DNA from 2 places in the Kitasatospora sp. NPDC034035 genome. Region 1 is predicted to be linked to the other one. Evidence: predicted binding sites of a transcription regulator. Region 1 holds the regulator's gene; the other holds the start of a gene.
The links. The regulator HspR, encoded in region 1, represses chaperone genes until heat shock. The targets are predictions, from matches to a motif close to TTGAGNNNNNNNNNCTCAA.
Positions count from the first base shown of each region.

Region 2: a site for HspR is predicted at 1,278-1,296, ahead of lon (endopeptidase La). Genes of this name have one in related genera too.

Region 1 covers NZ_JBVISA010000002.1:22,973-26,377, forward strand. The annotation lists gene grpE (nucleotide exchange factor GrpE) at 1-267, shown strand, start outside; gene dnaJ (molecular chaperone DnaJ) at 491-1,651, shown strand; gene ACZ52J_RS02870 (heat shock protein transcriptional repressor HspR) at 1,659-2,189, shown strand; gene ACZ52J_RS02875 (helix-turn-helix domain-containing protein) at 2,401-3,396, shown strand.
Region 2 covers NZ_JBVISA010000006.1:151,870-155,274, forward strand. The annotation lists gene ACZ52J_RS10980 (rhomboid-like protein) at 266-1,051, shown strand; gene lon (endopeptidase La) at 1,319-3,405, shown strand, end outside.

The DNA of each region.
Region 1 (3,405 bases):
GTCGCCAAGCTGGGCCTGCAGCAGTTCGGCAAGGAGGGCGAGCCCTTCGACCCGACCATGCACGAGGCGCTGATGCACAGCTACTCCTCGGACGTCACCGAGGACACCTGCGTGCAGATCCTCCAGCCCGGCTACCGCATCGGTGAGCGGATCATCCGCCCGGCGATGGTCGCCGTCGCGGAGCCCCAGCCGGGCACCCAGACCGTCGGCGACGCCGACGCGAAGTCCGGCGACGCGGACGAGTCCGACGGTGGCTCGGACAGCTGACAACCTGTGACAGCTGACAACCAGTGCGCTGCGGAGTCGTACGCCGGCCAGAACGGCGGCCGGCTCCGCAGCGCGCTGTCAACGGCGTTGCGTTCCCTTGCTGTTGACAGCACAGTGACGATGGACATCGGGAGGTGACGGGAGCCGTGAGCGAGCGCAGCGAGCGAACCGTTAAGGGGCGCGTGTACCGCTCAGCGGCTGCCGAGCGAAGCGAGGTGGACGCATGAGTGGCAAGGACTATGTCGAGAAGGACTACTACAAGGTCCTCGGCGTGCCCAAGGACGCCACCGCCACCGAGATCAAGAAGACCTACCGCAAACTCGCGCGCGAGTTCCACCCCGACGCCAACACGGGTGACGCCAAGGCCGAGGAGCGGTTCAAGGACATCTCCGAGGCGTACGACGTCCTCTCCGACGAGAAGCGCCGCAAGGAGTACGACGAGGCCCGCAGCCTCTTCGCCAACGGCGGCTTCCGGTCCGGCGGCGGACCCGGCGGTGCCGGCAGCTACAGCTTCGACTTCGGCGACCTCTTCAGCGGCAACCAGAACGCCGGCGGCAGCGGCGGGCTCGGCGACGTCTTCGGCGGCCTCTTCAACCGCGGCGGCACCCGGCAGGCCCAGCCCCGGCGCGGCGCCGACGTCGAGACCGAGGTGACGCTCTCCTTCGAGGAAGCGGTCGACGGCGCGACCGTCCCGCTGCGGATGACCAGCCAGGCCCCCTGTCGCACCTGCAACGGCACCGGCGCCAAGTCCGGCACCACCCCGCGGGTCTGCCCCACCTGCGTCGGCGCGGGCACCGTCAGCCGCGGCCAGGGCGCCTTCGCGCTCTCCGAGCCGTGCAAGGACTGCCGCGGTCGGGGCATGATCGTCGACGACCCGTGCACCGACTGCCACGGCAGCGGCCGGGCCACCTCCGCCCGCACCATGCAGGTGCGCATCCCGGCCGGCGTCCAGGCCGACCAGCGCATCCGGCTCAAGGGCAAGGGCGCCCAGGGCGAACGCGGCGGCCAGCCCGGCGACCTCTACGTCACCGTGCACGTCGACCCGCACCCGGTCTTCGGCCGCAAGGGCGACAACCTCACCGTCACCGTCCCGGTCACCTTCCCCGAGGCGGCCCTCGGCGCCACCATCGAGGTACCCACCCTCGGCGGCCCCGCCGTGAAGCTCAAGCTGCCCCCGGGCAGCGCCAACGGCCTCACCATGCGTGCCCGCGGCAAGGGCGCCACCCGCAAGGACGGCACCCGCGGCGACCTCCTCGTCACCGTCGAGGTCGTGGTGCCGCAGCACGTCACCGGCGACGCGCTGAACGCCCTGGAGCAGTACCGCGAGGCCACCGCCTCCGACGATCCGCGAGCAGCCCTCTTCCGGGCGGCGAAGGGAGCGTGACGACCAGATGTCCCCGATGAATCCGATCAACCCCGACACCCCGATCGGCCCCGGCATCGGCGAAGGCCTGCCCGGCAACGGCAACCGCCGCCCCCGCCGGGCCCCCTCGGCCCCTCCGCCGTACGTCCTCACCGAGGACACTCCGGTGTACGTCATCTCCGTGGCCGCCGAACTGTCCGGCCTGCACCCGCAGACCCTGCGCCAGTACGACCGTCTCGGCCTGGTCTGCCCCGACCGCACCGCGGGCCGCGGCCGCCGCTACTCCTCCCGCGACATCCAGCAACTGCGCGAGGTCCAGCGGCTCTCCCAGGACGAGGGCATCAACCTGGCGGGCATCAAGCGGATCATCGAGCTGGAGAACCAGGTCACCGCCCTCCGGTCCCGCGTCGCGGAACTCGCCGACTCCCTGGAAGGCGCCGCCGCCGCCCTCCAGCAACGCGAGGCCGCCGTCCACGCCTCCTACCGCCGCGACCTCGTCCCGTACCAGCCCCCCACGCCGCAGTCCAGCGCCCTCGTCGTCTGGCGCCCCAAGCGCTGACCACGGCCGCACAGACACCGCCGCCGGCCCCCTCCTGTTCGGGGGGTGCCGGCGGCACTTTTGCAGTGAGAGAGTTCTGTCCTAGGCAGAAGTCGTCGATCTACCTGTGGCAAGGCGTCTCGTCAGTCGACTCATCACCGCCACCTAAGATCCTTGCCACAGCAGACGACAATCGCGTTGACTACGTGACGGTCAGCACTAGGAGCCGAAGATGAGTGGGCAAGAGCACGCAGGGACGGGACCTGCCGCATCACGGATCCTGTCCGAGGACGCCCGGAAGCTCTACCTGCAGGCCGTGAATGAAAACGGTCGTATCACTCCGGATGCCGGCCCGGCTGCCGGAAGCCCCGCTCTCGAAGAGCTGCTTGATCTCGGGCTACTCATACCCGACAGCGAAGAACCCGGAGCACTGCTGGCTGCCGATCCGGCACAACTCGCGAGCAGCCTGAGTTCGGCATGGCAACGACAAGCACTCGATTTGCTGTCAAAAGCAGTTTCCCTGCCGGCCGATCTCAGCGACCTCTCCGAGGCATTCCACGCCCCGGACACCACCGGCGGCTCGGTCGAATATGTCCACGGAAAGGCTCTGATTAATCAGAGGCTCCAACAGTCGGCAGCCCCGGGGGTCCTGGAAGGACTTTCCATGCAGCCCGGTGGACCAAGGCCCGCCGAAATGCTCACCTCGTTTCTGGAACGAGACCTGGAAATCCTCCGCCACGGCGCCTCGATGCGGACGATTTACCACGCGAGCACCCGCTACCACCAGCCAACACGTGACTACGTGGCGCAATTGACGGCAGAAGGGTGGCAGTTCCGGACGCTGGACGAACCGTACGCCCGGCTGATCATCGTGGATCGCCGCGTGGCCGTCATCCCGGTCGCCGCCGACTACAGCGCGGCCGCCTTCGTCCACGATCCGGCCGTCATCAGCTTCCTGATCGAGGAGGTCTTCGAACGGAGCTGGGGCAGAGCCCTGGAATTCGACGGCAATCGGGCCGTCCCGCACCAGGTGGTGTCCAGGCTCCGGCAGACCATCATCGACCTCATGCTGGCCGGCACCAACCACCGGGCCATCGCACGGAGGCTCGGCATCAGCGAGCGCACGCTCGCGCGGCACATCGCGGAGATGAGAGAGGAGCACAACGTCGACTCACTCTTCCAGCTCGGATATGTGCTCGGCCGGTCACCGCGAGCAGAAACCGACTGAAAGCCGGAA
Region 2 (3,405 bases), on a different contig from region 1:
CGTAACGGTACGTATGCAGTCGAGTTGACATCAAGTCGCCGGTCAGAGGCCCTACTGACGCGTTAATCGGGAGAAGGTCTGGACCAATGCCTGGAATCCGGCACTCCGCTGCGGCGACGGTCTTCACCGGCTTTTCCCAGGTGCCTCCCAGAACCTCGACGTACCGTGGGCACGACAACACCCGACCGGGCGGAATCCGTGGTGCGCGCCGGTACGTTGGGCACCGGGCGGGAGCCGGTGGCTGCGGGTGTGGAGCGGAGGCGGCATGGCGGGACTGCGGCAGGGTGCCGACGGGCGCGTGCCCGCGGGAGCGCCGTACGGAATGCTCCGGCACGGCCTGCGCGCCGGCGCCGTCCAATGGCTGCTGGACCGCGTTCCCACGCCCCGGCGCAACCCCTTCACGCTCGGATACCTCGCGGTCGTGGGCGCCACCACGACCTTCGCGAAATTCGCCGATCCGGAACTCGTGCAGCGACTGCAGGAAGCTTCCAGCTCGGACGGCCACAACCTGCTGCAGCACCCTTTGCGTGCCCTGGTCCTGAGTGGTTTCTGGGTGGCCGGCGAGGTGTGGATGCCCTATCTCTGGGGATTCGCGTTCACCCTCGCGCCACTGGAGCGCAAGGTCGGGTCCGCCCGGGCGGCGGCGGTCTTCGCGGTCGGCCACGTCGCGGCCACCCTGCTCTCCCAGGGCGTGGTGATCATCGCGGTGGAGACCGGGCGGATGGCGCCCGAGGTGATGGACCACCTGGACATCGGGGTCAGCTACGGCGTGCTCGCCTGCCTGGGCGCGGTGGCCGGGCTGCTCTCCTGGCGCGGGCGGCTGCTCGCGCTGGGCGGCGCCGGGCTGATGATCGCCGAGCAGATCGCCTCCGACAAGGACGTCGTCACCGCGGTGGGGCACCCGGCGGCGGTACTCACCGGGGTGGCGCTGTGGCGCTGGCTGCGCCGCACCGAGCGGCGCCCGCCCCGGCTCCGTCCGGCCGCGGCGACGGTCGGCGGCGCCGTGCCCGCGCCCGCGCGCGGCGGGGCCCCCGTGCGGGCCGTGCGCTGAGGTCCGCGCGCCGAAGTCCACTCCGGGCTCCGCGGGCTCCGCGGGTTTCTCCGGGCTCTCCGTGCTTGACGCTCCCTTCGCGTGCCGAGGGTTTCCCAGGAATCACTCAGCGCTCTTTTCACGTTCTTTTGACGGCCCGCCCGCGGCCCCGTCCGCGGGCCTTCCCGGCCGGATCGTGTTCGCTCACGGCGAACGAAGTCCGGGGAACATCCGGCGCCCGCCAGGCCTTAGTCAGGTCGACTCAACTTCACTGACTGGGGAGAGATCATGGCATCGACGTCCACTCCGCTCACCCTGCCCGTGCTGCCGCTGGACGACGAGGTCGTCCTGCCGGGCATGGTCGTCCCGCTGGACCTGAAGGACACCGAGGTCCGCGCAGCGGTCGAGGCCGCCCGGGCCGCGGCCGCCGGCGGCACCAAGCCACAGGTCCTGCTGGTCCCGCGGGTGGACGGCTCGTACGCGGCGGTCGGCACGCTGGCCACCGTGGAACAGGTCGGCCGGCTGGCCGATGGCCCGGGCACGATCGGGCAGCCTGCCGCGCTGGTGCGCGCCGTGCGCCGGGTCCGGATCGGCGTCGGCACCACCGGCCCCGGCGCCGCCCTCTGGGTGGAGACCACGCCGTTCCGGGAGTCCTCGGTGGGCACCCCGGTGGCCGGCCGGGCCGCCGAGCTGGTCAAGGAGTACAAGGCGCTGTCCACCCAGTGGCTGCGCAAGCGCGGCGCCTGGCAGATCGTGGACCGGGTGGCGCAGATCGAGGGCGTCGGCGAACTCGCCGACAACATCGGCTACGCGTCCTTCGCCACCGCCGAGCAGAAGCTCAAGGTGCTGCTGGAGGCCGACCAGGTCGCCCGCCTGGAGTACGCGCTGACCCTGCTGCGCGACCACCTCGCCGAGGAGGAGGTCAACGACACCATCCGCAAGGACGTCGAGGAGGGCGTGGCCAAGCAGCAGAAGGAGTTCCTGCTCCGCCGCCAGCTGGACGCCGTCCGCAAGGAGCTGGCCGAGCTGAACGGCGAAGCGGCCGACGAGGAGGGCGACTACCGCGCCCGGGTCGAGGCCGCCGACCTGCCCGAGAAGGTCCGCGAGGCCGCGCTCAAGGAGGTCGACAAGCTGGAGCGCGCGTCCGACCAGTCCCCCGAGGGCTCCTGGATCCGCACCTGGCTGGACACCGTCCTGGAGCTGCCCTGGAACGAGCGCACCGAGGACGCGTACGACATCGCCGGCGCCCGCGCCGTGCTCGACGCCGACCACGCCGGCCTGGCCGACGTGAAGGAGCGCATCGTCGAGTACCTGGCCGTCCGCAAGCGGCGGTCCGACCAGGGGCTCGGCCTGATCGGCGGCCGGCGAGGGGGCGCGGTGCTGGCCCTGGTCGGCCCGCCCGGCGTCGGCAAGACCTCGCTCGGTGAGAGCGTGGCCCGGGCCATGGGCCGGAAGTTCGTCCGGGTGGCGCTCGGCGGCGTCCGGGACGAGGCCGAGATCCGCGGCCACCGGCGCACCTACGTCGGCGCCCTGCCCGGCCGCCTGGTGCGGGCGATCAAGGAGGCCGGCTCGATGAACCCGGTCGTCCTGCTCGACGAGATCGACAAGGTCGGCTCCGACTACCGCGGCGACCCGGCCGCCGCCCTGCTGGAGGTGCTGGACCCGGCGCAGAACCACACCTTCCGGGACCACTACCTGGAGGTCGAGCTCGACCTCTCCGACGTCGTCTTCCTCGCCACCGCCAACGTGCTGGAAGCCATCCCCGAGCCGCTGCTCGACCGGATGGAGCTGGTCCGGCTGGACGGCTACACCGAGGACGAGAAGGTCGTCATCGCCCGCGACCACCTGCTCCCGCGCCAGCTGGAGAAGGCCGGCCTCGGCGGCGAGCAGGTCAGCGTGGACGAGACCGCGCTGCGCAAGCTCGCCGGGGAGTACACCCGCGAGGCCGGCGTCCGGACCCTGGAGCGCTCGATCGCCCGGGTGCTGCGCAAGATCGCCGCACAGGCCGAGCTGGGCGAGCGCGAGCTGCCCGCCACGGTCGGCGCCGCGGACCTGCGCGCCCTGATCGGACGCCCGCACCACGTGCCGGAGTCCGCCCAGGAACCGGCCGAGCGCCGCACCGCCGTCCCCGGCGTGGCCACCGGCCTCGCGGTGACCGGCGCCGGCGGCGACGTCCTCTATATCGAGGCCTCGCTGGCCGACGCCGAGACCGGCGGCACCGGGCTGACCCTCACCGGGCAGCTGGGCGACGTGATGAAGGAGTCCGCGCACATCGCGCTCTCCTTCCTGCGCTCGCGCGGAGCCGAGCTGGAACTGCCGGTCACCTCGCTGCGCGACCGCGGCGTGCACCTGCACGTCCCGGCCGGAGCCGTCCC